Regions from separate parts of the Faecalibacterium sp. AF27-11BH genome, predicted to be linked through region 1. Evidence: predicted binding sites of a transcription regulator. Region 1 holds the regulator's gene; each other region holds the start of a gene.
What was found. The regulator HrcA, encoded in region 1, represses chaperone genes, less so after heat shock. The targets are predictions, from matches to a motif close to TGTTAGCACTCNNNNNNNNNGAGTGCTAACA.

Region 1 (9,778 bases):
CAGTTCAGTTCCTTCTTGACTGCATCGTAGACAGCGGGGATACGGGTGGAACCACCGACCATCAGAACCTTCTTCAGGTCAGAGGGACGCAGGCCTGCATCCTGCAGAGCCTTGCGGACGGGGCCCATGGTGCGATCGACCAGATCAGCGGTCAGCTCATTGAACTTTGCGCGGGTCAGGGTCATATCCAAGTGCTTGGGGCCGGTAGCATCGGCAGTGATGAAGGGCAGGTTGATCTGGCTGCTCATTGCGCTGGACAGCTCGATCTTTGCCTTCTCGGCAGCTTCCTTCAAACGCTGCGCAGCCATCTTGTCCTTGCGCAGGTCGATGCCGTTCTCGGTCTGGAAGGCATCTGCCATCCAGTTGATGATGCGCTCATCGAAGTCATCGCCGCCCAGATGGGTATCACCGTTGGTGGCCAGGACCTCGGTAACGCCGTCGCCCATCTCGATGATGGACACATCGAAGGTACCGCCGCCCAGATCGTAGACCATGATCTTCTGGTCTTCTTCCTTATCGATGCCATATGCCAGAGAAGCGGCAGTAGGCTCGTTGATGATACGCTTGACGTTCAGGCCTGCAATGGTGCCTGCGTCCTTGGTAGCCTGACGCTGGCTGTCGTTGAAGTATGCAGGAACGGTAATGACAGCCTCGGTAACAGGCTCGCCCAGATAAGCCTCGGCATCAGCCTTCAGCTTCTGCAGGATCATAGCGCTGACCTGCTGGGGAGTGTACTCCTTGCCGTTCAGGGTCACCTTGTGGTCGGTGCCCATGAAGCGCTTGATGGAAGCAACGGTGTTCTCAGGGTTGGTGATGGCCTGACGCTTTGCGACCTGACCCACCAGACGATCGCCGGTCTTGGTAAAGCCGACCACAGACGGGGTGGTGCGTGCACCCTCAGAGTTTGCGATAACAACGGGCTCGCCGCCCTCCATGACAGCCACGCAGCTGTTGGTAGTACCAAGGTCGATACCAATGATCTTACTCATAATGAAAACTCCTCTCGAAAGAACAAATCTTATTGTTTATGTGATGCTCAAATGTTTGTAAGCGGATGTTATATTCAAAACCCTTTCGGGTTTCTGCTTTGTTATTCGGCCACTACAACGGTCGCATGGCGGACGATCTTATCGCCCAGCTTGTAGCCCTTCTGGTAGACCGTGATGACGGTGCCGCTCTCCTGTCCGTCCGGGGCGGGGATCTGCTGCACTGCATTCATGAAGTTGGGATCAAAGGGCTTGCCCAGCGCCTCGATCTCCTCCACATGGAGGGCATCCAGCGCCTTGGCGGCCTTGTCCAGCGTCATGGTCACGCCCTTTTTGTAGTTCTCGTCGGTGGTGGGGGCGTTGGCTGCCATCTCCAGCGTATCCAGAATGGGAATGATCTGGTTCACCGCAAAGGAAATGCCATCGTTGAACTTCTGGTCGGCTTCGCGGGTGGAGCGCTTGCGGTAGTTCTCGTACTCCGCTGCCATGCGCAGCAGCTGGTCTTTGGCCTGTGCAGCGTTGGCTTCGGCCGCGTCCAGCTTTGCCTTTACGGCTTCCAGCTCGCGGGCCTTCTTGTTGAACCAGCCGCCATCCTTCTTCTTGTCATCCTTCGGGTCGGCAGCTTCGGCAGCAGGTTCCTGTTCGGGTGCTGCCTGCTGGGCCTTTTCCTCGGGAGCCGTTTCGGGCTGCTCCGCTTCCTGAGCCGGAGCCGTCTTTTTTGCTTCTTCGCTCATTCCAGATCCTCCTTATAGATCGCAGTCCGCCGGGGTACGGCAGCCTGTGGGGTGTCTTTTCGTTTGCCGCTCATGCCCTCGCCCAGCTGGTCTGCAAAGTAATGCAGCAGCGGCATCAGCTTCTGGAAGGGCATCCGGGTGGGGCCGATCAATGCAATGGAGCCCCACAGGCCTCCGCCCACCAGATACCGGTCGCTCACGATGCACAGACCCGGGATCTGCGGTTCCAGATCCTCGCCCAGCAGCACGCTCTCACTGCGTTCTGCCGGAGGTGCGATCAGGCCAGCGGCCTGCTCCTCGTCGTTCAGCAGTGTGAGGATGTCGCCCACCTTGCCGTCCAGCTGGGGCCAGTCCAGCAGATACTGCTCGCCGCCCAGAAATACGTGGGGCTTGACGGAATCCTGCAGGATGGCAGCCGCTGCACTGATAACGGGCACCAGCTCCGGGTCGATCTGGCTGCACAGCTCTGCCAGCAGCCGGGTGGAAAGATCCACCGGCGCTACAAAGGTAAGGTTGCGGTTCAGCAGTGCGGCAAGTGCTGCCGCATTCTCGCGGGAAAGACCGGTGCGCACCCGTGCCACACGGGTACGAACGTAACCGGCCGTGGTAACGGCCAGCACAGCCGCTGCGCTGCGGCCCACCTGAACCACTTCATAGTGGGCGATGCACAGGTCTTCGGCGCACGGGGTGCTGATGGCGGCGGTGCAGCCGCTGATGGCGGCCAGCGCCTTGGCGGCACCTGCGGCCAGCTTTTCCGGCTCATGGTCGAGGCTTGCGAACACCGCATCCACCCGGGCGCGGCTCACACGATCCAGCGGCTGATCGTCGGTCAGCAGATTATCAAGGTAGTAACGGTAGCCCTTGGCACTGGGCACACGGCCCGCGCTGGTGTGGGGCTGCTCCAGCAGGCCCAGCTTTGTCAGCGCCGCCATCTCATTGCGAAGCGTTGCGCTGGAAACTGCCATGTCAAAGTAGTTTGCCAGCACGCTGCTGCCAACGGGCTCGCCTTCGAGACCATACAGCGCCACGATCGCCTGCAAGACTCGCTGCTTGCGTGCATCCATCGTCATAGCGCCTGCCTCCTTTTTGCGTTCGCTTTGTTTGTTTAGCACTCCTTGTTCCTGAGTGCTAAGACCATTATAGCCAATTTTCCGGTGCTGTCAAGCCCCTTGGAAAAATGTTTTAAAAGATTCATAATTCTGTCATAAACGAAGAAAGCGCCCTCCTTATTATAAGGAAAGCGCTCCGGCATGTTCTTTACTCTTCCATCTGCCTTGCCAGAAATGCCGCTGCCACATTCACGGCCTTGAGCTGGGCGGCATCCGGCGTGGCCGTGCGGTCTTCGGTCAGCAGGGCCACCACGCCGGTCACATCGCCCGCCGCAATGATGGGTGCGGCACACAGCACTGCTCGGGGCGAGCCTTCGCAGGGCAGGATGCACTTTTCGGCAATGCCCTCGCTCTGGTACAGCCTGCGGCCATCCATCAGCTTTTCCAGCGGCTGGCTGATGCTGCGGTCGGCCAGCTCCCGCCGGCCGCTGCCGCTCACCGTAAGGATGCGGTCGCGGTCGGCCACCAGTGCGGTCAGCGCAAAGCTTTTGCTGAGCACCTCGGTATACTGGGCCGCTACTGCGTTCATCTCGCCAATGGGCGAATACTTTTTAAAGATCACCTCGCCGTCGCCCGTGGTGAAGATCTCCAGCGGGTCGCCGCGGCGGATGCGCTGGGTGCGGCGGATCTCCTTGGGGATCACCACCCGGCCCAGCTCGTCGATGCGGCGCACGATTCCTGTTGCTTTCATGTTTTTGCTCCTCCGTTTCCTTAAAAATGCCTGCAGCACTAGTATCTGTCAGACCGGGCCATTTATACCTGCTGCCCCCGCGCAAAAAGACCTGCACGGAAAGCTGCCTCTTCGTTGCGTTTCCGGCAGGGTTCTGCTACAATGATACAAAAAGCCATTTTCATAAGCACAGCACCCCGCTTATGAAGACAGATCCTAAAATTCTACTGAGAAAGGCAGGTGTCCGGATGCCGAACATCCTCATTCTGGGCGGCGGTGCCGCCGGTCTTGCAGCCGCGCTGGCGGCGGCACAAAGTGCCCCAGCTGCACAGGTCATTGTGCTGGAGCGCAACCCGAAGCCGGGCAAAAAGCTGCTTGCCACCGGCAATGGCCGCTGCAATCTGGATAACACCGGCATTGCACCGGAGCTGTATTTCACTGCCGACCCGGCAGCACTTCGTCCGCTGCTGGATGCCGTAAATACCGCCGACCCGCTGCGCTGGTTCCGTGCGCTGGGGCTTTACACCCGCACCGACGAGGCGGGCCGGGTGTATCCGTACTCCAATCAGGCGGCGGACGTGCTGGCCCTGCTGGAGCACCACCTTGCGCAGCACCATGTGCAGCTGCGCACCGGCTGCACCGTGCGCACCCTGAACCAGAGCCGCAGCGGCTACGCCGTGCAGTTCGAGACGGCAGAGGGCTCTGCCGAAACGCTGCGCGCCGATGCCGTCATCTGCGCCATGGGCGGCGAGGCAGGGCCGCAGTTCGGCACCGACGGCTTTGGCACCCGGTTCGCCGCCCAGTGCGGCGGCAGGGTGGAGCCGCTGTACCCCTGCCTGACCGCCCTGCAGTGCGCAAAGCCCCGCAAAGCGCTGGCTGGCATCCGTGCCAAGGCAGCAGCATCCCTGCTGGACGGTGCCCGTGTGCTTGCCTACGAGAACGGCGAGGTACAGTTCACCGATTACGGCCTTTCCGGCATCTGCATCATGCAGCTGTCCGGCCTGCTGGCCCCGGGCCGCGGCCCCAAGGCTCCTGCTGTGGAGCTGGACCTCTTCCCGGCAGTGGACGAAACCGCACTTGCCAGCCTGTTTGCGGCCCACGCCGCCCAGACGGCAGGGGGCAGCGCCGCTGACTTCTGGCTGGGCCTGCTGAACCAGAAGCTGGGCCGTACTGTGTGGTCTGCCGCCGGGCTGCAGGACAGCGACGCGCCTGCCGTGCTCACCGCCGCACAGTGGCAGAAGCTGGCCCACACCGCCAAGCACTGGCGCTTTGAGGGGCTGACCCCCTGCAGCTGGAAGCAGGCCCAGACCACCGGCGGCGGGCTGGCCCTGCGGGAGGTGGATCAGCACTTCCAGTTCAAGGGCTGTCCGGGCCTTTACTTTGTGGGCGAAACGCTGGACTGCGCAGGCAGCTGCGGCGGTTTTAACCTGCACTGGGCGTTCGGCTCCGGCCTTGTGGCCGGGCGCAGCGCTGCAGGCCATGCTGCAGCAGGCCGTGCTCTGCCAAAAGCCTCCGCGCCCGCAAAGAGCAGGAAAAAGCCGCACAGGTAAAAATGAGCTTTAAATTTTCAACAAAAGCTTGACATCTTGTGCAGATCGCATTATCATAAAGACAATAAAAGTTTGTTCAGAGGATCGAGCAGAACAAGCAAGGGGAGAGTCGAAAGGCCCTTTTGTTTGTCCTGCTCTTTTTCTTTTATTCGGCAAACGGAGCGATCAGGAGGTTTTTATGCTGGATGTAGCAATTATCGGCTGCGGTGTCATTGGTGCGGCAGCCGCCTATGAGCTGTCCCATTACCCGCTGCAGACCGCCATTTTCGAGGCTGAAAATGACGTGGCAGACTGCACCACCAAGGCCAACAGTGCCATTCTGCACGCTGGCTACGACCCCGAACCGGGCACCCGGATGGCGCGGCTCAACGTGGAGGGGTCCGCACTGGCCAAGGAGATCTGCGCCCGGCTGGATGTGCCGTACCTGCAGTGCGGCAGTCTGGTGCTGGCCCTCAGCCCGGAAGAGCTGCCCCACCTGCAGAAACTGTATGAGAACGGCATCGCCAACGGCGTGCCGGGCATCCGGCTGCTTTCCGCAGAGGAAACGCTTGCCATGGAACCGAATCTGGCCCCCACTGTCGTTGGCGCGCTGTATGCGCCCAGCGCCGCCATCGTCAGCCCGTGGGAGTTTGCACTGGCCATGGCAGAAGTAGCCGTGCGCAACGGCGTGGAGCTGCACCGCAGCTGCCCTGTGACCCGCATCGAAAAGACCGCCGGCGGCTGGGCGCTGACCACCCCCTCCGGAATTGTGGAAACGCGCTATATCATCAATGCGGCAGGCATCTCGGCGCAGGCCGTGCACGATATGGCCGCACCCCACAAATTTACCATCCAGCCCACCCGGGGCGAATACTACCTGCTGGATAAATCCGAGGGCAGCCGTGTGCACCACGTCATCTTCCAGTGCCCCAACGAAAACGGCAAGGGCGTTCTGGTGGCCCCCACCGTCCACGGCAACCTGATCGTCGGCCCGAACGCCGACCCCGTGGAAGGGGACGATACCGCCTGCACCGCCGCCGGGCTGGCCTTCGTCAGCGCCGCAGCGCGCCGCAGCGTGCCGAACATCCGCTTCAGCGAGTCCATCCGCAACTTTGCGGGCGTCCGTGCCAATGTGGACACGGGCGACTTCGTTATCGGCGAAGCAGAAGGCGCACCCGGCTTCATCGATCTGGCGGGTATGAAATCGCCTGGCCTTTCCAGTGCACCGGCCGTTGCCAGAGAAGCCGTCAAAATTCTGGAAGCTCACGGCGATCTGCCCGCCCCCAAGGCGGATTACAAGGATGGCCGCACCCGGGTGCGCTTCAAGGAGCTTCCGCCCGAAGAAAAAGCCCGGCTCATTGCAAAGGAACCCGCCTATGGCCGCGTGATCTGCCGCTGTGAGACGATCACCGAGGGCGAAATTCTGGACGCTCTGCACGAAGAGATCCCCGCCACCACCATTGACGGTGTCAAGCGCCGCTGCGGTGCCGGTATGGGCCGCTGTCAGGGCGGCTTTTGCGGGCCGCGGGTGCTGGAGCTAATCAGCAAAACGCTGGGCATCAGTCCGCTGGACGTGCTGCAGGATAAGGCCGGCACCAACGTCTTACTGTGCGAAACCAAGCAGGAGGGAGAGCACCATGATTGATCTGGTCATCGTCGGCGGCGGCCCTGCAGGCCTTGCCGCAGCTTACAGCGCATGGCAGCATGGTCTGCGCGATATCCTTATCTTAGAGCGCGACAACGAGCTGGGCGGCATCCTGAACCAGTGCATCCACAACGGCTTCGGCCTGCACCGCTTTGGCGAGCAGCTCACCGGCCCGGAATACGCAGGCCGCTGCATTGAACTGCTGCGCTCCACCGGTGTCCGGGTGGAGCTGGGCACGATGGTGCTGGACGTCACCCCGGACAAAAAGATCCACTGCGTCAGCCGGGAAAAGGGCTATCAGATTTTGGAAGCCAGAAGCATCATCCTCTGCATGGGCTGCCGGGAGCGCACCCGCGGTGCCATTGGCATTCCGGGCAGCCGCCCTGCCGGTATCTACACCGCCGGTGCGGCCCAGCGCTATGTCAACATGGAGGGCTATCTGGTAGGCAAGCGGGTGCTCATCCTCGGCAGCGGCGACATCGGCCTGATCATGGCCCGCCGCATGACGCTGGAAGGTGCCAAAGTACTGGCCTGCGTGGAGGTCATGCCGTATTCCGGCGGCCTGACCCGCAACATCGTGCAGTGCCTGCAGGACTTCGACATCCCCCTGTATCTGTCCCATACCATCGTGGATATTCAGGGCAAGGCCCGCGTGGAAAAGGCCACCGTTGCCAAGGTGGACGAAAACCGCCGCCCCATCCCGGGCACCGAGATGGAATTTGATGTGGACACCATCCTGCTCAGCGTTGGCCTGATCCCGGAAAATGAGCTGACCCGGCAGGCGGGCATCCCCATGGACCCCCACACCAAGGGCGCAGTGGTCTACGAGAATATGGAGACCGGCATCCCCGGCGTGTTCGCCTGCGGCAATGTGGTGCATGTGCATGATCTGGTGGACTTCGTTTCGGGCGAAAGCGACCTGGCCGGTGCTTCTGCGGCGGCCTATGTTTTGAAGGGCGAAGCCGCCGATGCCGCCGCACTCGATCTTATCCCGGGCAATGGCTTGGGCTACACCGTGCCGCAGCGGGTGCGCCCCGCTGATGTGGACAGGAGCGTGAACATTTCCTTCCGTGTGCGGCAGAACTACGGCCCCAGCCAGATCACCGTGACCTGCGGCGGCAGGCAGCTGGCCCGGTTCAAGCGCCAGCGCATGGCTCCCGGCGAGATGGAACACATCGCCCTGCCCAAAGTCCTGCTGGAAAAAGCAGACGGCCCGCTGACCGTTGCGGTAGAGGAGGTTATTGCAGAATGAGCAGCATCAAAGAAGTCATTTGCATCTGCTGTCCCTGCGGCTGCCACTTGCAGGTGGACCCGGAAAATGATTATAATGTAACTGGAAACGCCTGCCCCAACGGTGCCGCCTACGGCAGGGAAGAGCTGACCCATCCCACCCGCATCATCACCAGCACGGTGCGGGTGGAGGGCGGGCTGTACCCGCGCTGCCCGGTAAAGACTGCGCAGGCCGTGCCCAAAGAGAAGATGACCGAGGTCATGGCTGCGCTGGATCGCGTCACTCTGCACGCCCCCGTCCGCACCGGGCAGGTGGTGCTGGCAGATGTGTGCGGCACCGGCGTGGACGTTGTGGCGACGCGAAATCTGTGATACACACTCCTGAAACGATACGGAGGTAGCAAAAGCATGAGTACAAAATATGTTCTGGCGTTGGATCAGGGAACCACCAGCAGCCGTGCCATCCTGTTCGACAATGAGCAGAATATCATTGCGGTGCAGCAGCGCGAGTTTGAGCAGATCTATCCGCAGCAGGGCTGGGTGGAGCACAACCCCATGGAGATCTGGTCCACCCAGTATGGAGTCATGAACGAGGTGGTGGCCCAAAGCGGTGTCGATGCCCACGATATCGCCGCCATTGGCATCACCAACCAGCGGGAGACCACCATCCTGTGGGAAAAGGCCACCGGCCGCCCCATCTACAATGCCATCGTCTGGCAGTGCCGCCGCACGGCACCGCTGGTGGATGAACTGCTGCAGCAGCCCGGCATGGCAGACTACATCCGGGAGAATACCGGCCTGATGCCTGATGCCTATTTCTCCGCAACGAAGATCAAGTGGATCCTGGACAATGTGCCCGGTGCGCGGGAGCGGGCCGAGGCAGGGGAGATCCTGTTCGGCACTGTGGACACATGGCTGGTCTGGAAGCTGACCGGCGGCAGAGTGCATGTCACCGACCGCACCAACGCCAGCCGCACCATGCTGTATAACATCCGCACGCTGGACTGGGACGACACCCTGCTCAAAGCGCTGGATATCCCGCGCTGCATCCTGCCCCGCGTGACGGATTCCAGCGAGGTCTACGGCACCACCGACCTGTGCGGTGTGCAGATCCCGGTGGCCGGCATTGCCGGTGACCAGCAGGCTGCGCTGTTCGGACAGAGCTGCTTTGGCAAGGGGGAGGCCAAGAACACCTACGGCACCGGTTGCTTTTTGCTGATGAACACCGGCGACACCATCTGCCGCAGCCGGAACGGCCTGATCTCTACCATCGCCATCAGCCTGAACGGTAAGGTGGAGTACGCGCTGGAGGGCAGCGTCTTTGTGGGCGGTGCCGTCATCCAGTGGGTGCGCGACGGCCTGCGCATGATCCAGGAGAGCCGCGATGCGGAATACTACGCCCAGAAGGTGCCGGATAACGGCGGCATTTACATTGTGCCGGCCTTTACTGGTCTGGGTGCACCGTACTGGGATATGTACGCCCGCGGTGCCATTGTGGGCATCACCCGCGGCACCACCCAGAACCATATCATCCGCGCGGCGGAAGAATCCATCGCCTACCAGAGCGCAGACCTCGTGGCTGCTATGGAAAAGGACACCGGCGTGCCCATCACCTCGCTGAAGGTGGACGGCGGCGCCTCCCGTGACCAGTTCCTGATGCAGTTCCAGGCCGACATCCTGAACAAGACCGTGCTGCGCCCTGCCATCCGGGAGACGACCGCTCTGGGCGCTGCCTATCTGGCGGGCCTTGCCACCGGCGTATGGAAGGACCGGGACGAGATCCGCAGCCTGTGGCACTGCAACATGACCTTTGCCCCGCAGATGGACGAGGCTGAGCGCACCCGTCTGCTCTCCGGCTGGCACAAGGCTGTGGGC
Region 2 (9,778 bases), on a different contig from region 1:
GTTGGAACTGCAGTGCAGGGCCGCATACAGGATGCTCTGCACACTTCTGTCCTTATCATATAAAATCCGGACAGAAAAAACCATGTGTTATTGTTGCATCTGGATGAAAAGTTGCAAAAAGACTGAAATTGGCGCACAGAGTGGAATTTGACGGTTGAAATAAAATTAGATATAAAACGGAAAAACCATTGGCGAAAATGCCTGCAAATCCACGGCTTTGCGTGGGACGGACGAGGCCTGCACAACATGGAGATTTGCGCTTTGAAAAAACAGGGAAAAAGCGCATGGGCCTTTTCCCTGTTTCCCCAAATATTATTTTGTAAACTCGTTTCCGGTCAGGCCGTCCATGTTCAGCATCCCTTCCAGTGCGGCCACATCTGCCGAAACGTCCAGTGCGTCGGACTGGAACAGCTTGTCCAGCTGATTTTCAAAGGCGGTCACCAGCAGGTCCATGCTGCGCTCGATGTTCTTTTTGACATCGGCGATGTTTTCCCCCTGCACATCCTGCGCAGGAAGGCTGGCGTAGGTGTTCAGCAGCTTGAGGGCGGTGGGCAGATAGTAGTCCATGAATTTCTGCAGCTGAGCCTTTTTGCCGGGGTCCTGCTTTGCCAGCTCAAAGATGCGGGCACTGACCGCTTCCAGACGGCTGATCTTGGTGGTCATCACGGGGTCCGGGATGGCATCGTTGACCTGCCGCAGCTGCTGCAGAATTGCGGTATATTGGTCCGCTGGTGCAGGTTCTGGGGCGGGCGCAGGCTTCGGTTTCCGGGGCGGCTGGGGAGCCGCGCCGCGCACTACCAGAGTATTGGTGCGGTTATCAATGTAAGCATCTGCACCGAAGTAACCGTGGGAAATAGCACTTTCCACCACGGTGCGCCCCTTTGCGGCATCGATGCCCGCGGCAGCAAACAGCTCGTCCAGCGGAATATTGTCGCGGTCGCCTGCGATCTTGTCCAACAGGCGTTCCAGCTTGCGGGTACGATCCATGCGCAGGCCGGTCAGCAGTGCGCCGGCTCCGCCAATGGTCGTGGCCAATGCAGGGAGCAGATCGTCGAAGTCCGGAAAGTCGAACAGGCAGTCGATCAGTTCCTCCGCACCGGTAAACAGGAAGACAGCACCCAGAATGGTGCAGATCACGGCAATGGTCTTGTGCCAGTTTTGAGCGCTCTTCTGTTCTGCGGTGGGGCGGTCAGTGCCGCAGGCGGCCTCGGGATCCTGCCGGGGTGCCGTCTGCGCAGGGGCGGGGCCGAGGTCGGAACGATAGTCTGCCTGCGCCTGTGCTGCGGCTCTTTCTTCTTTTTCAGCATTTTTATCGATGCTTTTTAAGATGAACAGCAGCACGCCCAGCGGTGCCGACATGGCAAACACAATAAAGATGGCAATGGTGGGAATGTGGGCAAAATAATGTTTTTTGGGCTGCATGAGCAAAAACCTCTCAATTTATCCTGACTGTCCGGCAAAAGAACAGAAAAAGACCGCGTTCCACTCTATTATAGCGGAGCACGGCCTTTTTGTTAAGGGGGAAATATTGATGTGCGTGGAAGCGGCAGGGGAGTAAGTCTGCTGCCTACCGGAAAAAGTTACTTCATCAGACTGCAGACGGCCTCGGCGTAGGCGGCGGGATCATCCACCGGCAGGCCTTCGATCAGCTGAGCCTGTGCGTACAGCAGAGCACTGTACTTCTTGAGCTTGTCGGTGTCACCGGCCTCCTGTGCGGCCTTCAGCACGGCAAACACGGGGTGGTTGACATTCAGTTCCAGAACCTTATCGCTCTTTACGCCTTCGCTGCCGGGCTGCTTGGACAGCACTTTTTCCATCTCAATGGACAGCGGGCCGTCAGCACTCAGGCACACAGGGTGATCCTTCAGGCGGGTAGAGACCTTGACCTCTTTCACCTTGCCGTCCAGTGCGTCCTTCATGGCATCGAACAGGTTCTTGTTCTCAGCGGTAGCGTCCTCGGCGGCCTTCTTCTCTTCCTCGGTCTCAAGGCCCAGATCACCGCTGTTGACATTCTTGAACTCCACGGTGCCGTCCTTGCCCTCGGCATCCTTGCGGGGATAGGTGCGCAGGATCTGCAGGCAGAACTCATCCACATCCTCGGTCAGCAGCAGGACGTCATAGCCCTTATCCATGACCAGCTCAGCGGCGGGCAGCTTTGCCAGACGGTCGGTAGAATCACCGGCAGCAAAGTAGATATACTTCTGCTCAGCGGGCATCTTGTCCACATACTCCTGCAGAGTGACCATCTTCTGCTCCTTGGCAGACCAGAACAGCAGCAGGTCGCGCAGCAGCTCGGCGTGCATGCCGTAGTCGGAGTAAGCACCGAACTTGATCTGACGGCCGAACTCTTTCCAGAATTCCTCGTACTTCTCGCGGTCATTGGCCAGCATGGCGTGCAGCTCGTTCTTGATCTTTTTTTCCAGAGCGTTGTGGATCAGCTTGAGCTGGTTGTCCTTCTGCAGCATCTCGCGGCTGATGTTCAGGCTCAGATCCTGACTGTCCACAATGCCCTTGACGAAGCTGAAGTAATCGGGCAGCAGGTCGGCGCACTTCTCCATGATGAGCACGCCGGATGCGTACAGGGCCAGACCCTTTTCATAATCCTTGGTGTAGAAATCGTAGGGACGGTGGCTGGGCACGAACAGCAGGGCATTATAATTTGCAGTGCCCTCGGTGCGGCTGACGATGACGCGGGCGGGGTCGGTATAATCGCCAAACTTTTCCTTATAGAAGTTCGCGTACTCCTCGTCGGTCACTTCGCTCTTCTGCTTTTTCCAGATGGGCACCATGCTGTTCAGAGTTTCCAGCTCGGTGTAAGTCTCCCATTCGGGCTTATAGTCCTCCGGCTTGGGATCGGGTTCCGGCTTCTGGCGCTCGTGCTGGCGCTCCATCTGGATGGGATAGCGCACATAGTCGCTGTACTTCTTCACGATGGCCACGATGCCGTACTCATCGAGGAAGTTGTCGTAGTGGTCCGTCTCAGTATCCGGCTTGATGTGCAGGATGATCTGGGTGCCTGCGGTGTCCTTCTGGGCGGGGGTCATTTCGTAGCCGTCCACACCGGAGGACTCCCACTGCCATGCTTCATCCGAGCCATAAGCCTTGGAAATGACGGTGACTTTATCGGCTACCATGAAGGAAGAGTAGAAGCCGACACCAAACTGGCCGATGATATCGATGTTCTCGTCCTTGTTGTCCTTCTTGAAGTCCAGAGAACCGGAGTGAGCAATGGTGCCCAGATTCTGCTCAAGTTCCTCTTTGGTCATGCCGATGCCGTTATCCTCAATGGTCAGGATACGGTTCTCCTGATCGCGGGTGATGAGGATGCGGAAATCGCCCTTGTTCATGCCCACAGAAGGATCGGTCAGGCTCTTATAATAGAGCTTATCGATGGCATCCGATGCGTTGGAGATCAGCTCGCGCAGGAAAATTTCCTTATTGGTGTAGATGGAGTTGATCATCATATCCATCAGCTTTTTGCTTTCAGCCTGAAATTCTTTCTTAGCCATAATGCAAAACCTCTTTTTATCTGTATTCGGCACCAAGCACTCGGAATAGGATATTACTTTTGAATACTTAGCACTCGTAACTTTCGAGTGCTAATATACACCGACAAAAAGCAAAAATCAAGGGCTTTCATAAAAAGTTTAAAAAATGGTTCGTTTTGTGCTATAATGAACCGCAAAGGATGCTGTAAAAGGAGGAAATATCATGCAGCTGAAACAGCTGGAACTGGCCGGCGGTGGGACGCTGACCGTTTATCTGCGTGATTGCTGTGAGCGGATGCCGAATGTGTTTGACCGGCCATTGGTGCTGGTGGTGCCCGGCGGCGGCTATACCCATGTGAGTGCCCGTGAGGGCGACCCGGTGGCGCTGCAGTTTGCGGCGGCGGGGTACCACACCGCTGTGCTGGACTACGCCATCTGCGAAAAGGCAAAGGACTACATGCCGCTGCGCCAGCTGGCCGAGGCTATCGGTCTTGTGCGGCAGCACGCGGCCCAGTGGCATATCCTGCCGGAAAAAATTGCCGTGTGCGGCTTTTCAGCGGGCGGCCACCTGGCCCTTTCCGGTGCTGTGCTGGACATTCCCGGCGAAGCGGCCCAGCCCCGGCCCAATGCGGTCATTCTGGGCTATCCGGTGGTCACGGCAGGGCAGTATGCCCACCGCGGCAGCTTTGTGCAGCTGGCGGGCAGCGCCGACCCGGCGGCACAGCAGGTGTTCGGGCTGGAGGATAAGATCACGCCGCAGATGCCGCCGGTGTTCGTATGGACCACCATGGAGGATGCCACCGTTCCGGTGGAGAACACCCTGATGCTGGTGAACGCTCTGCACCGGGCGGGTGTGCCATGCGAGGCGCATCTGTTTGAAAAGGGGGTGCACGGTACCAGCATCAGCACAGCAGAGGTGGACCAGCCCAGCCGCCACCGGCATCACTGGGTGGAACTGGCAGTGGAATGGCTGGGAGACACTTTTGCCTTTTCCGTCTGTTAAGTCTGGATATATTTGAACGAACCTACAAAAAATTCACAATTAAACTGTTGACTTGCATAAGCCTTTGACGTATACTGGTCAGCAGGGACAAACTAAAGGAAGAAGGAAATACCTATGGTTATGGACCCGACCCTGCCGCGCATCTCTGTGCGCGACCTGATGATGCAGGCTTTTCTCACTGGATGGGAGCTTTCGGACAAGACAGTTTCGCAGGACGAATACCTGCAAAGCTCCATTCAGGTGATCGAAATGCTGCAGGTGGAACCGGAAAACCTTTATGCCGAAGAAGGCCTTGGCCTGCCGGACGGCGAAGAAGTGGATCATCTGGACGACTGGCTGCGTGCCGACGGCCAGTGGCTGTACTACGGTGTAGAGGAAGAAAATTTCTTCCTGATCCAGTGGTACCCGGACGAAGCCGCCGCAAAGGCAAAACTGGCCCAGCTGGAAGAACTGGGCGACGGCAAGCAGTATCTGGTAGATCTTTCTCTCAAGCGGGAGAACCCTTCCAGTGCAGAGAACTTCGGCAATTCCAATCCGGTCCAGCTCCGCTCCTGAAAACATCACCTTAAAGCGAAAGGAAATTTTGCAGCATGCAGCTTTCTGAGATCGAGCGCGAACAGCTTTATGCCATCGTTGAAAAATACGATCATCACCCGGATGTGCAGCGGATGCGGGAGTACATCCAGCACGGTTCTGTCACCACCTACCAGCATTGCAAGAATGTGGCGCTGGTGAGCTTCTGGCTCAACCGCCGTCTGCATCTGCACGCTGACGAGACCTCGCTGGCAGTGGGTGCCCTGCTGCATGATTTTTATCTGTACGACTGGCACACCACCGGTACCTTTCACGGCCTGCGCCGCCTGTTTGAGATGCACGGCTTCTCCCATCCGGGTTATGCCTGCGTCAATGCAAAGCGGGTGTTCAGCATTACCACAAAGGAACAGAGCATCATTGCAAGCCACATGTGGCCGCTGACCTTCCGTCATGTGCCCACCTGCCGCGAAGCCGTCATCGTCTGTCTGGCCGATAAGTACTGCGCCGTGGTGGAAAGCATGTTCCAGCGTTCCCGCGCCGGTGCCGTGGTGGACGGCAGCGTGGACATCGACGGCGAAGAGTGGTAAGCTTGTTTTTACCTTTATCATTTTATCAATGGACAAAAAAGAACTCCGCACCTCACAGGGTGTGGAGTTCTTTTGCATCTTACAGCTTTTTATAGCCTTCCGGTTCATTGGCGGCAGCGCGGTATTCCATTAAGAATGTGTCCAGCCAGCGGCCGTGACAGTCGCGGGCAATGCGTTCCCGGCGGCCCACTAAGCGAAAGCCGCATTTTGTGTGCAGGGCGCGGCTGGCAGCGTTGTCCTGCAGCACGGTGGACTGCAGTGTCCAGTAGCCGGCCTTTTCTGCCTGATGGCACAGCTCGGTCAGCAGATGATAGCCAAGGCCATGGCCCCGGAACTGCTCACCCACGTAAATACTCACCTCGGCAACGCCGCGGTAGCACCAGCGCGGGTCCACCCGGCGCAACGCCGTCCACCCGGCGATCACGCCGTCGGCCAGCAGTACCAGTCGGCATTCTTTTGCGTGGGAAGCATCCCACGCAGAATACGGCGGACAGGTGGTCTGAAAAGTGGCATGTTCTGTAGCAATGCCCTCCAAATAAATTCTGGAAACAGCGCTCCAGTCTTCCGGCTCCATGGGCCGGATCTCGATTTTACTCATATTTCGATCCCGGCGGAAAGTGCATAGCTTTCCGCGCCCTCAACTCTCAAAAATATCCGGCTCCAGTATAGCAGAATTTGCGGTGCGGTACAAGCGCCGTACTGCACAGAAATTTCTTTGACAAGCGGAAGGTTTGTGATACAATAAATCATAACAAAGAAAAGCACGGCAGGATACGCCGCTGCAGAATGGAGGATGTCCCAAAATGAAGTGGATCAGAACGATGGTGTGTGCGCTGGGAATGCTGGCGTGCGTATCGCTTTCGGCATTTGCTGCAGAGTACGGCGAGCCGAACATCACAACAGAGACGACCATGAAAGAGCTGCGGGAGAACCCCAGCATCAAAGGCTCCGGCTACTATACCTACTGCAACGAATGGATCGAAGGCAGCACGCAGTACGATGATACGCCCATTGAGGGCTATGTAAGCTACGCGGCTGCCGAGGATGCCGCCGAAGGCATGAACCTTGTGATCGAAAACTACAACAGGGGCGTACAGATCACATGGCAGGTGTATACCCCGGAAGAAATTGCGGAAAATTCTTCTCTGGGCATGGTGCAGCTGTATTATTTCCCGGCTAAAACAGCCAACGCAAAGTACGCCATCGTGGTGCCCGGCAACGGCGGCAACACCACCGCAGAGCTGAACGAGGGCGCATCCATTGCCAACCAGCTGCACGAGCTGGGCTATGCGGCTTTTGTGCTGCGGTACCGCTCTTTCCTGAATGCATCCGACAATGCGCCACTGTACGATATTGCCAATGCCGTAAAGTACCTGACCGAAAATGCAGATCAGTTTGGCGTTCAGCGCGAAAACTATGCGCTGATGGGCTTTTCTTCCGGCGGACACATCGTGGGCCTGATCGGCTCGGACAACGAAAAGTTCGGCTATAAGGCATTTGGCCTCCCACAGCCTGCAGCGCTGCTGCTGGGTTACCCCATCAACGATTTCTTTGAGGTGAAGCCGCTATATCAGCTGGCCATTGACCCGCTGGTGCTTGGCTGGCGTTACTACTGGACCGATATTTCGGATGTGGTGAACGAAAACTTTACCCCTACCTATTTCTTCTACGGCAAAAATGATCTTTATATGCAGCGCATGTGCTACTCCCAGCAGGGGCCGCTGCTGGAGCGCAAGCTCCGGGAGAGCGGGGCTGTTTATGAGTGCCATGTGTACGAGAACGCACCCCATGCTATTGGCCCGGGCCATCACACCGATGCGGACGGCTGGATCCGGCAGGCAACGGCATTCTGGGAAAAACAGTGCAAATAAAGAGATAAACGGGGGATTGCTGTGAGAAAACGATTGCGCACGGTGATGTTTGGTATTGGCCTGATGATCCTGCTGGCACAGCCGGCGTTTGCGGAGAAGCTTGGTCAGGCCAACATCACACCGGACATGACGATGCAGGAGATCCGCAGCGACCCTGTGATGCAGCAGAGCGGGCTGTTTTTGTATGGCTCCTTCGGCGAGGGGACCCAATGGACCCGCAGCCGACTGGAAAACCAGACCCTGCAGGAATACGCATGGGGGCAGACGGTGCCGGAAACAACGGCGGCGCTGAACCTTGCGGCACAGAATGTGAAGGACGGAGTTCAGGTGACGTGGCAGGTCTACAGCCCGGAGGAGACCGAGGTGGATCCTTCGCTCGGATGTGTACAGCTGTTTTATTTTCCGGGAAGCGATCCCGATGGCAAATATGCGATCGTGATGGGCGGCAATGCGCTGACCATCAACGGCACATTTGGCGAGGGCCTGCCGACAGCGTGGGAACTGCATGAAAAAGGCTATACCGTGTTTGTTCTGCGCTACCGCGCATGGACCGACCTTGGCGACAATGCACCGCTGCAGGATCTTGGCAATGCGGTGAACTTTATTACCGCCCATGCGGAACAGCTCCGGGTGCAGCCGGAGGATTACGCGATCGTTGCCTACTCGTCCGGCGCGCAGGTCGCGGGCATATTTGCCAGCCAGAAGCGCGGCTACGGAGCCTTTGGTGCCCAGAAGCCGGGCGCACTGATTCTGGGGTACCCGATCGTTGATTTCTCTATTATAAAGCCGGTGTATCACATCGTATATGATCCGACCGCATGCGGATGGCGCTATTACTGGACCGACCTGAATCAGGCAGTGGATGACGATTACCCGCCGATTTATTTCTGGCGGGGCGACAATGACACGATCCTCGGGCCAGACACAAGCTTTTACGAAGCGTTTGAACAGGCTCTGCAGAAACACGGTGTGGCGTACCAGAGAACGGCCTTTGCGGATGCACCCCATGCGGTCTCGATTGGCCGCGGCACGGCTGCGGATGGCTGGCTGAATGAAGCAGCTGCCTTCTGGGAGGAACAGGTCGGCTGAAAAGGAGATGTTGAGTTGAAACACAGGATATGCACCGCAGCAGCCTGTATCTGTCTTCTGCTGATGATGGCGCTGCCCGCATTTGCAGCAGAGTATGGCGAGCCGGATATCACGCCGCAGACCACCATGGGCGAGATCCGCTCGAACCCCAGCATCCTTGGCGCAGGCGTTTGGACCTATTCCAAGGAGCAGAACCTGCCCGGCACCGAGGACTGGTGCAATGACCAGACGCTGGAAAAATATGTGAGCAGCCATGTGGCACAGGATTGTGCCGATGGTCTGAACCTGCTCATCCGCAATTACAATGCGGGCGTGCAGATCACCTATAAGCTCTACTCGGAGCAGGAGATCGCCGAGGACAGCTCCCGCAACAATGTGGAGTTCTATTACTACCCGGCCAGCACGCCGGATGCAAAGTATGCGCTGGTGCTCTCCGGCAACATCTTCAACCGCACGGCGGAGTTAAAGGAGTGCATCTCCACAGCTTACCAGCTGCACCAGAAAGGCTATGCGGTGTTCGTGATGCGCTACCGCGCCTACCCGGACAACGACAACAACGGACCCATAGAGGACATTGCACGGGCGGTGAAGTACATCATCGGCCACGCACAGCAGTTCGGCGTGCAGACGGAAAGCTACGCCCTGATCGGCTATTCTTCCGGCGGACATCTGGCGGGCCTGTTTGCATCGGACGCTCTGGGCTATAAAAACTATGGCCTGCCCAAGCCCGGCGCAGTGATCCTGGCGTATCCCATCGTGCAGTTTTCCGAGATCACACCGATCTACCGTGTGGGCATCGACCCCTTTGTGTGCGGCCGGTTCTACTATGAATACAGCCTTGCCGACCTGATCACAGAGGACTATCCGCCGGTGTACTTCTGGTATGGCAGGGATGACCTGACCTTGAACCTGCTGTGTTGGCCGCTGCAGGGGCCGGCCCTCAGCAAGGCACTGGCCGCGCATGGCGTACCTTACAAAGAAGTGGTATATGACCACGCAGCCCATGGCATCGGCCTTGGCCGCGGCACGGCTGCAGATGGCTGGCTGGACGAAGCCGCTGCCTTCTGGGAAGAACAGACAAAATAATATAAAGTACGCAGATCCGGGCTGTGCAGCTGCAAAGCCCGGATTTTGCAATAGGAGACATTATGGAATTTTTAGCGTTTCTTTACACGGTGCTTCTGGTGGCCATCTGCCTGATGATGG
Region 3 (9,778 bases), on a different contig from region 1:
CTGCGTCAGGATACCCGCAACGCCATCGATGCCATGACCACCGAGACCACCTGCCTGTCCTCCATCTGGGAAACCGACGAAACGACGCAAAAATTCCTCGCGGTGCATGGCCGTGCCGCCGACTATAAGAAGCTGGCTCCGGCCGACCTTGCTTATTACGACGGTGTGGTAGAGGTAGACCTTTCTGCCATCCGCCCCATGATCGCACTGCCCATGCATCCCTCCAATGCATTTACCATTGAAGAGCTGAACGCAAACCTTGAGGATATTCTCCATGCCTGCGAGCAGGATGTGCAGAAGCTGATCGGCCGCAAGGATGTCAGCCTTGACCTGTGCAGCAAGATCGAGAACGGTAAACTGCGTGTGGATCAGGGCGTGATCGCAGGCTGCGCAGGCGGTCTGTACGACAGCATTTATGAAGCTGCCTCCATCCTCAAGGGCCACACCGGCGGCTGCGGTGACTACGCCCTGAGCGTGTATCCCGGCAGCCAGCCCATCATGATGGAACTGGTGCGCACCGGAGTCATCCACGACCTGATGGCCAGCGGTGCCACCGTCCGCACTGCGTTCTGCGGCCCCTGCTTCGGCGCAGGCGACGTGCCCGCCAACGGTGCGCTGTCTATCCGCCATACCACCCGCAACTTCCCCAGCCGCGAAGGCTCCAAGCCCGGCAACGGCCAGCTTTCCGGTGTGGCACTGATGGATGCCCGCAGCATTGCGGCCACCACGGCCAACGGCGGCATTCTGACCCCGGCTACCGATATCGACTATGATCCCACTGTGCCGGAGTATCAGTACGATCCTTCCAGCTACGATACCCGCGTGTATCAGGGCTTTGGCAAGGGCGATTACGATGCCCTGCTCAAGCTTGGCCCCAACATCAAGGACTGGCCCGAAATTGCACCGCTGGGCGATAACCTGCTGCTGAAGGTGGCATCTTACATCACCGACCCTGTCACCACCACCGACGAGCTGATCCCCTCCGGTGAGACTTCGTCTTACCGTTCCAATCCTCTGGGCTTGGCCGAGTTCACCCTCAGCCGCAAGGACCCGGAGTATGTGGGCCGTGCCAAGGCCGTGCAGGCCGAAGAAAAGGCCCGCCGTGCAGGCGAGGGCAGCGCCGAGGTGCTGGCCCAGCTGCACAAGGTGCCCGGCTGCGAAAACCTGACTTGGAACGATGTGCAGATCGCATCCACCATCTTTGCCGTCAAGCCCGGCGATGGTTCTGCCCGTGAGCAGGCGGCCAGCTGCCAGCGTGTGCTGGGGGCCGGTGCCAACATCGTTACCGAGTACGCCACCAAGCGCTACCGCTCCAACCTCATCAACTGGGGCATGCTGCCGCTGCAGCTGGTGGGCGCAACGCCCTTCGGTCTGGGCGACTATGTCTTTATCCCGAATGTCCGCGAGGCCCTCAAGGGCGACCTGCAGAACATCAAGGCCTATGTGCTGGGCGACACCGCAAAAGAGTTCAGCCTGTACATGGCCCCGCTGACCGCCGACGAGCGCAAGATCCTGGCCGACGGCTGCCTGATCAATTTCTATAAGCACTGATATGATATAAGGCTTCCTCTTTGGGGGAAGCCTTTCTCTGGTTTTCTTGGGAGGTTCATTTTCCATGCCCGGCGATCTTCACAACCATTCCACCTGTTCCGATGGCTCTGTGCCCATCCACCGCCTGCCGCTCATGGCGGCGCGGGCGGGGCTGGACACCATGGCCATTTCCGACCACGACACCCTGCTCAGCGTAAACTACTGCTATGAGCACCCTGTGCAGGACGGCGTGCGCCTGCTTCCGGCCACCGAGCTGACCGGCTATGACCATGAGCATAAGCATCGCGTGCACCTGCTGTGCTACTTCCCGGACCCGGAAAGCCGGGAACTGAAGGAGCACTGCGACATCCTGCGACAGCGCCGCAACGAGTGCGGCCTGCAAAGCGCAAAGGAGATCGAAGCGCTGTACCCGCAGTTCCGCACGGAACAGGCGCTGGAATACGCAAAGGACAGCGGTGTGCTGTTCAAAAGCGGCATTATGGAAGCGTTGCACCAGCTGGGGCTGTGCGATGCTGTGTACGGCAAGCTGTACAGTTATCTCTTTGGCTGGGAGCCGCGCGGCGTGGTGCTGCATCAGGTAAAATATCCCTCGGTGCAGGAAGTAATCGCCACGGCGAAAGCTGCCGGTGCGGTGCTGGTATTTGCACACCCGACCGTTTACAAGAGCATGCCGCTGGTGCGTCAGCTGGCCAAAGAGGGCATCATCGACGGCATTGAGGTGGAGCACCCCCGCAACAGCCCGGAGGACAGGGCCGAGTGTGCTGCTCTGTGTGAGCAGTATGGGCTGATTCATACCGGCGGTACGGACTTCCACGGTGCAAACCACAAGGTGCCGCACCCGGTGGGTACCTGTACCACGGCAGACGATCAGGTGGCCCGCATTCTGGAGCTGGCCCACAAGCGCCGCGGTATTGATGTGTGACCCGGTCACATTGACATTCCGGCACGCTGCTCTATAATAGAAACAGACGATCTTCGTCGGGATTTCTGTCAAAAAGAGAGGATTTTGAACTATGAGCAAGGAATTCAGCTTCCCGAACAGCGGCACCTGTTCCAAGCAGACCAACTTTGTGCTGAACGATGACCACACCATTGCGTCCATGGAGGTCATTGGCGGCTGCAACGGCAACCTGAAGGGCATCTGCCGTCTGGTCAAGGGCATGAAGGCCGAAGATGTGATCGACCGCATGGAGGGCACGCTCTGCGGTTTCCGCAATACCAGCTGCCCGGATCAGATCGCCAAGAACCTGAAAAAGGCTCTGGCCGAAATGGACTGAAAAAATCAAACAGCGAAGGGGAGATGCCTGCGGGTATCTCCTTTTTGTTTTCCCATCCCGACAGAAAGAGATGTTTTTTTTCTGTGCTTCGGGGCTATACTTCTTGTGAAAACGAATTTCATCAGCAAGGAGCGGGCAAATGAGTATTTGGGAAAAACTTGGCTTTGGCGGGTACAAGGGCTTTTCGCACGAGTCGGATCAGCTGCTGCGCAGTGCGGTGGAGCTTGCCGGGAACCTTGGCTGCGAAAAAGCCGATACCGGCCACCTGCTGCTGGCGATCCTGCAACAGGATCACGGGGCGGCAGCACGGTTTCTGGAGGGCAAGCAGATCCGGGAACCGGAGGTGCGCCGTCAGCTGGCCGAGAGCCGCCGCGCACCGGCTTTGCATCTGGATCGCTACGCTCTTGCGCCGGACCTCAAGCGCACCATGGATTACGCCATCATCGGGGCACAGAACGCGCACCTGAACCGGGCCGAGCCGGAACATCTGCTCTGCGCCATGCTGGAGGATGACGGCTGCACAGCAGGCATCCTGCTGGCATCCATGGGCGTGCAGCTCACAGATGCCGTGCGGGAGTGCCGCCAGCTGTCCGGGCAGTTCGTACTGCCGTATCAGATGCGGACCACGGTCAGTGCGCCGCGCGGCAGCCGCGCCAGTGATAAGTACTGCCGGGATCTGACCCGCCGTGCTGCGGAACGGGAACTGGACCCGGTGTTCTGCCGGGAAGCAGAGCTGGACCGCATGGTGGAGATCTTATGCCGCCGTCAGAAGAACAACCCCTGCCTTGTGGGGGAGCCGGGCGTGGGCAAGACCGCCCTTGCCGAAGGGCTGGCCCAGCGCATTGCCACGGATCGTGTGCCCCGTGCGCTCAAGGGCCGCCGTCTGCTGGCACTGGATATGGCCAGCCTTGTGGCGGGCACCAAATACCGCGGTGACTTTGAGGAGCGGTTCAAGAACCTGCTGGAAGAGCTGGTGCGGGACGGCAGCTCCATCCTGTTCGTAGACGAGTTCCACACCATCGTGGGTGCCGGTGCAGCGGAGGGTGCCATCGATGCAGCCAGCATCTTAAAACCGGTGCTGGCCCGGGGCGAGATACAAATTATCGGCGCTACCACTACCGAAGAGTTCCGCACCCACATCCAGAAGGATGCCGCACTGGAACGCCGTTTCGGCAAGGTGCAGGTAGAGGAGCCTACGCCTGCGCAGGCGCTGGATATCCTCAACGGGCTTGCGCCGCGCTATGAGAGCTACCACAATGTCTGCCTTCCGCCGGAAGCGCTGCAGGCTGCGGTGGAGCTTTCGGTGCGGTATCTGCCGGGGCGCTTTCTGCCGGATAAGGCCATCGACCTTGTGGACGAAGCCTGTGCGGCGGCACGCATCCGGGCCGAGCAGGCAAAGCAGTCAAAGCCCACGCTGATGCCGGACGATATCGCCCATGTGGTGGCGCAGGCCAGCGGTGTGCCGGTGGAGCGGGTAGGTGAGCAGGAGCGGGAACGGCTGGACAAGCTGGAAGAACGTCTCAACGCCGAGATCGTGGGCCAGAGCCGGGCTGTGGCTGCAGTGGCAGGTGCCATCCGGCGCAGCCGCACCGGTCTTGGCGAGCCGGGCCGGCCCATGGGTGCCATGCTGTTTCTTGGCCCTACGGGAGTGGGCAAAACGGCTCTTGCCCGGGCGCTGGCGGTCAGCTGGTTCGGCAGCGAAAAAGCCCTGCTCAAATTTGATATGTCGGAGTATCAGGAGCAGCACACCGCTGCCCGGCTGCTGGGTGCGCCGCCGGGCTATCTGGGCCATGACGAGGGCGGACAGCTGACCGAAGCAGTGCGCCGCCGCCCTTACAGTGTGGTGCTGTTTGACGAGATCGAAAAGGCACACCCGGACATTCAGAACATCCTTTTGCAGATACTGGAAGATGGCCAGCTGACCGATGCCATGGGCCGCAAGGCGGATTTCCGCAACACCATCGTACTGCTCACCTCAAACCTCGGCGCACGTTTTTTGGCGGGTCAGAGCACGCCGCTGGGCTTTGCAGCGGGCAGCGAAGCCGTGTTTGAAAAGCAGTCTGCGCAGGCCATTGAAGAGGCAAAAAAGTGGTTCCGGCCAGAGCTGGCAGGCCGTCTGGACGAGATGATCGTATTCCGTCCGCTGGCCGACGACAGCCTGTGCGCCATTGCCGAAAAAATGCTGTGCCAGCTGGAGCAGCGTGCCGCCCGCAGCGGCTACCAGCTGCATCACACACCGCGGGTAGGGCAGGCGCTGGCAGCAAAGGCCCGCTCTGCCTACGGGGCCAGAGAACTGCGCCGCGCAGTGGACAGGGCTGTGGAGCAGGCACTTGCGGATCAGATCGCATCCGGCACGGCCTGCGTGGGCCAGCACTGGACAGCGGACTGCTCGGCGGATGGTGCTATCGTCCTGCGGGAGGACGAAACCGCAACACTGTAAAGCATCTGAAGCTCAAAAGGACCGCCCTGAGTTACAAGACCCGGGGCGGTATTTTTTTGTCTGCAGGGGGGAGCGGAGACATCCGCTCCTTTTTTGTGCGTACGGGGCAGGGACATTGTGAGATTGGCTCTTGCATCCTTTTGGTTTTCTGTTATCATAGAAGCAACAGAATTGCAGGAGGAAGTCCATGCGCACATTATTCCTTTTGAACCCAACTGCCGGTAAGGCCGATTGCACCCGTACGCTGCCGCAGCAGATCAATGCTGCCGCCGCGCGTGCAGGGCTTGCGCCGGAAGAATATGCCATTCAGGTCACAAATCACGCCGGTCATGCCCGGGAGCTGGCCAATGCCGCTGCGCAGCAGGCCCGGCAGAGCGGGGAAGAACTGCGAGTATTCACTGCCGGCGGCGACGGCACCTTCAACGAAGCGCTCACCGGGATCTATGGCTATGCAAATGCAGCCGTGGGCTGTCTGCCCTTTGGCAGCGGTAACGATTTCCTGCGCACCTTTGGTACAAAGGAAGAGTTTCTGGATCTGGATGCCCAGCTGGCCGGTGGGCCGGTGAGCATCGATCTGATGCAGACCAGCCTTGGCCTTTCGGCCACCATCTGCGCTGCCGGTCTGGATGCGCAGGTTGCCTACGGCATCCCGAAGTTCCGGCGCATCCCGCTGTGCGGCGGCGAGATGGCCTATGTGCTTTCCATTGTGGAACAGCTGTGCGGACACATCGGCCGCAGGGTGGAGTACACCATCGATGGTGAAACGCTGGATGTGGACTGCCTGATGTGTGCCATCTGCAATGGCCGCACCTATGGCGGTGGTTTCTGTGCAGCGCCGGAAGCACAGCCCGACGATGGCTGGCTGGATGTATATATCATCCGCAAGGTGAGCCGCGTGACCATTGCAAAGCTGCTGGGAATGTACAAGAGCGGCAAGCACTTCCAGAACGGTCAGCTCGTCAGGGCTGCAGAGCCGTACTTCATTTACCGCCGCGCAAAACAGGTGAGCCTGCGCGCTGCGGATGGCCGCGGGCCGATCGTTGCCACGGCAGACGGTGAATGCGCACCCAAGGAGCAGATCACTGTACAGGTACAGCCGCTGGCAGGGCGCATCCTTCTGCCAAAGCCTGCTTTTGAGCGCTTTGCAGCGCAGAGGACGGCACAGAGTGCAGACCGAACATGAAAAACCAGAAGAAGAGACAGCTTTTTTTCTCCAAGAAGAAAGCTGTCTCTTTTTCGCTGTACGGCTGATTTTTTCATCTGTCATAAATTCTTAACAAAAAGAAGCAAAAAAGGTCTTGATTTTTCGGGTCAAGATGAGTACAATACACTTAGCACTCAGAGAAATGGAGTGCTAAAGAACCAAAGAGCCGACACGAGGCCCTTTGGACACAGCAAAGTTTTAAATTATATTTTTACTATAGGAGGGCAAGAACTATGAAGATCATTCCTCTTGCAGACCGTGTTGTCATTAAGGCTGTTGAGGTTGAGGAGACCACCAAGGGCGGTCTGATCCTGACCGGCAGTGCTAAGGAAAAGCCCCAGGTGGCTGAGGTCATCGCTGTCGGCCCCGGCGGCGTTGTGGACGGCAAGGAAGTCAAGATGACTGTGAAGGTCGGCGACAAGGTCCTCACCAGCAAGTACTCCGGTACCGAGGTCAAGGTGGACGGCGAAGAGTGCACCATCGTCCGTCAGGGCGATATCCTGGCAGTCGTTGAGGACTGAGCAGTTTCCCCTCTGATATTTGAAAATTGAGCTTTAAAGGAGCGATTTGATTATGGCTAAGCAGATCAAGCAGGGCGAGGATGCCCGCAAGGCATTGTGTGCCGGTATCGATACCCTGGCAAACACCGTTAAGATCACCCTGGGCCCCAAGGGCCGCAATGTGGTGCTGAGCAAAAAGTTCGGTGCACCGGTCATCACCAACGATGGCGTGACCATTGCCAAGGAGATCGAGCTGAAGGACGAGTTCGAGAACATGGGCGCACAGCTGGTGCGTGAAGTCGCTACCAAGACCAACGACGCAGCAGGCGATGGCACCACCACCGCAACCGTTCTGGCACAGGCCATGGTCACCGAGGGCATGAAGAATGTCACCGCCGGTGCAAACCCCATGGATATCCGCCGCGGCATGAGCAAGGCTGTTGCCAAGGCTGTTGAGACCATCAAGGCTCACAGCCAGAAGGTGAAGGACAGCAACGATATCGCCCGCGTCGGCACTATTTCTGCAGGCGACCCCGAGATCGGCCGTCTGATCGCCGAGGCTATGGAGAAGGTCACCTCCGATGGTGTTATCACCATTGAGGAGAACAAGACCACCGCTGAGACCTACAACGAGATCGTGGAAGGCATGCAGTTCGACCGCGGCTACCTCACCCCGTATATGGTCACCGATACCGACAAGATGGTGGCTGATCTGGACAATGCCGCTATCCTGATCACCGATAAGAAGATCAGCGTGATTCAGGATCTGGTTCCCCTGCTGGAGCAGGTCATGCAGAATGGTATGAAGCTGCTGATCGTGGCTGAGGATATCGAGGGCGAGGCTCTGTCCACTCTGATCGTCAACCGCCTGCGCGGCACCCTGAACGTCTGCGCTGTCAAGGCTCCCGGCTTTGGCGACCGCCGCAAGGAAATGCTGCAGGATATCGCAACCCTGACCGGCGGCACCGTGATCTCCTCCGATCTGGGCTATGAGCTGAAGGATGCTACCGTCCAGATGCTGGGCCATGCCCGTCAGGTGAAGGTCTCCAAGGAGAACACCACCATCGTTGGCGGTGCAGGCGATAAGGATGCCATCGCAGCCCGCATCGCTCAGATCCGCAGCCAGATCGAGGCCGCTACCAGCGATTTCGACCGTGAAAAGCTGCAGGAGCGTCTGGCAAAGCTGGCTGGCGGCGTGGCCGTCATCAAGGTCGGCGCTGCTACCGAAGTTGAGATGAAGGACAAGAAGCTGCGCATCGAGGATGCTCTGAACGCAACCAAGGCTGCTGTTCAGGAAGGTGTTGTTGCCGGCGGCGGCACTGCTCCTATCAATGCGATCCCCGCTGTGCGTGAGCTGTGCGACACGCTGGAAGGCGACGAGCGCACCGGTGCCAAGATCGTTCTGAAGGCTCTGGAAGCTCCTCTGCGCCAGATCGCTAAGAATGCCGGTCTGGAAGGCAGTGTCATCATCGACAAGATCATCTCTGCCAACAAGCCCAACTACGGCTTTGATGCTCAGAACGAGGTCTTTGTGGACGATATGATCGCTGCTGGCATCGTTGACCCCACCAAGGTCACCCGTTCCGCTCTGGAGAACGCAGCCTCCGTCGCTGAGATGGTGCTGACCACCGAAAGCCTGGTCGCTGATCTGCCGGAACCCCCTGCTGCACCCGCTGCTGCAGGCGGTGACATGGGCGGCATGTACTAATAACTGCCTAAGAACCGCATGAATGCTTGATTTTTGGAGCGCGCAAAAGCGGATTTACGCCAAACTTACGCCACTTACGCCAAAAATCAAAGCGCATGATAGGGTAACAAAATCGGCACTCGCTGAAAAGCGGGTGCCGATTTTTTGTGTCTAGGGGATTTGAAGACTCATGAAACCCACTGATGGATTCTGCGAGCGGCAGACTGTCAGCGGTTTTTTATTGACGAAGAATAGAGATAGGAATACAATAATAGAAAGGGATGTAAAGACGGAAGGGAGTGTGCCGCCTTGGAGAATCAAAAGGACTTCTGCACAGAATGCCGCAGAGAAACAAACTACACCTTGAAGAAAATCAAAATCAACCGGACCATCCGGGAAAAGGAGTATACTTTTGAAATCACGGCTGCTTTCTGCAACAAATGCGGCGGCGAAATGGGAATCCCTGGCCTGATGGACTACAACATGAAGGAAATCGACGAGCAGTATCGCAAGGCCAGTGACAACATTGGTGGATAAGAATAGAAATAATCAAAAAGAGGCTGATAATATGTCAGAAGAAATTATTCGGTATGAAGAAGTTTCACCAACGGCCAAACTTTGGCGTTACATGGATTTGGCTAAGTTCATTTCTTTGATTGGAAAGAAAAAGTTGTACTTTGCGTCATTGGAATCGTTTGAGGATATATTTGAAGGTGCAAAGGGAATTATAGAACGTAAGGGAATATGGAACGAATTTTACACGGAGTTTCTTGAGTGGGCTATACGAACGCCACCGGAGGGAAATACGAGAGATTTGACGGATGAATATGTGGAAAAGAACGCGGCGATGATTTTGTCAAACCTTGAAAGAGCGGGCGTAAGCGAAAGAAAAGATATCTTCGTAAGTTGTTGGCATTGTAATCAATATGAATCAGAGGCTATGTGGAAATTATATTCTACAAACGTGGAAAATGCGATTGCAATTCAGACAACTAGCCAACAATTATATGAAGCACTTGGAAAAGACCCATCAGTAGAAATAGGAAAAGTACGCTATATTGATTTTACAAAGCAGTTTGCACCTATAAATGGCTCGTATTGGTGTAAACGAAAATCGTT

Region 2: a site for HrcA is predicted at 3,575-3,605, ahead of htpG (molecular chaperone HtpG). Genes of this name have one in related genera too.
Region 3: a site for HrcA is predicted at 6,598-6,628, ahead of DWY76_RS00050 (co-chaperone GroES). Genes of this name have one in related genera too.

What each region holds. Positions count from the first base shown of each region.
Region 1 is NZ_QVGS01000004.1:58,013-67,790, forward strand. It holds gene dnaK (molecular chaperone DnaK) at 1-989, opposite strand, end outside; gene DWY76_RS05855 (nucleotide exchange factor GrpE) at 1,091-1,720, opposite strand; gene hrcA (heat-inducible transcriptional repressor HrcA) at 1,717-2,790, opposite strand; gene DWY76_RS05865 (stage V sporulation T C-terminal domain-containing protein) at 2,978-3,520, opposite strand; gene DWY76_RS05870 (aminoacetone oxidase family FAD-binding enzyme) at 3,748-5,049, shown strand; gene DWY76_RS05875 (NAD(P)/FAD-dependent oxidoreductase) at 5,228-6,673, shown strand; gene DWY76_RS05880 (FAD-dependent oxidoreductase) at 6,666-7,925, shown strand; gene DWY76_RS05885 (DUF1667 domain-containing protein) at 7,922-8,275, shown strand; gene glpK (glycerol kinase GlpK) at 8,312-9,778, shown strand, end outside.
Region 2 is NZ_QVGS01000003.1:284,707-294,484, forward strand. It holds gene DWY76_RS05490 (5-bromo-4-chloroindolyl phosphate hydrolysis family protein) at 313-1,422, opposite strand; gene htpG (molecular chaperone HtpG) at 1,581-3,509, opposite strand; gene DWY76_RS05500 (alpha/beta hydrolase) at 3,712-4,491, shown strand; gene DWY76_RS05505 (hypothetical protein) at 4,606-5,046, shown strand; gene DWY76_RS05510 (HD domain-containing protein) at 5,082-5,612, shown strand; gene DWY76_RS05515 (GNAT family N-acetyltransferase) at 5,692-6,210, opposite strand; gene DWY76_RS05520 (alpha/beta hydrolase) at 6,416-7,483, shown strand; gene DWY76_RS05525 (alpha/beta hydrolase) at 7,529-8,572, shown strand; gene DWY76_RS05530 (alpha/beta hydrolase) at 8,588-9,658, shown strand; gene rmuC (DNA recombination protein RmuC) at 9,721-9,778, shown strand, end outside.
Region 3 is NZ_QVGS01000001.1:2,656-12,433, forward strand. It holds gene DWY76_RS00025 (hydratase) at 1-1,551, shown strand, start outside; gene DWY76_RS00030 (PHP domain-containing protein) at 1,616-2,473, shown strand; gene DWY76_RS00035 (TIGR03905 family TSCPD domain-containing protein) at 2,565-2,828, shown strand; gene DWY76_RS00040 (ATP-dependent Clp protease ATP-binding subunit) at 2,968-5,268, shown strand; gene DWY76_RS00045 (YegS/Rv2252/BmrU family lipid kinase) at 5,456-6,451, shown strand; gene DWY76_RS00050 (co-chaperone GroES) at 6,706-6,993, shown strand; gene groL (chaperonin GroEL) at 7,046-8,680, shown strand; gene DWY76_RS00060 (hypothetical protein) at 9,023-9,196, shown strand; gene DWY76_RS00065 (hypothetical protein) at 9,228-9,778, shown strand, end outside.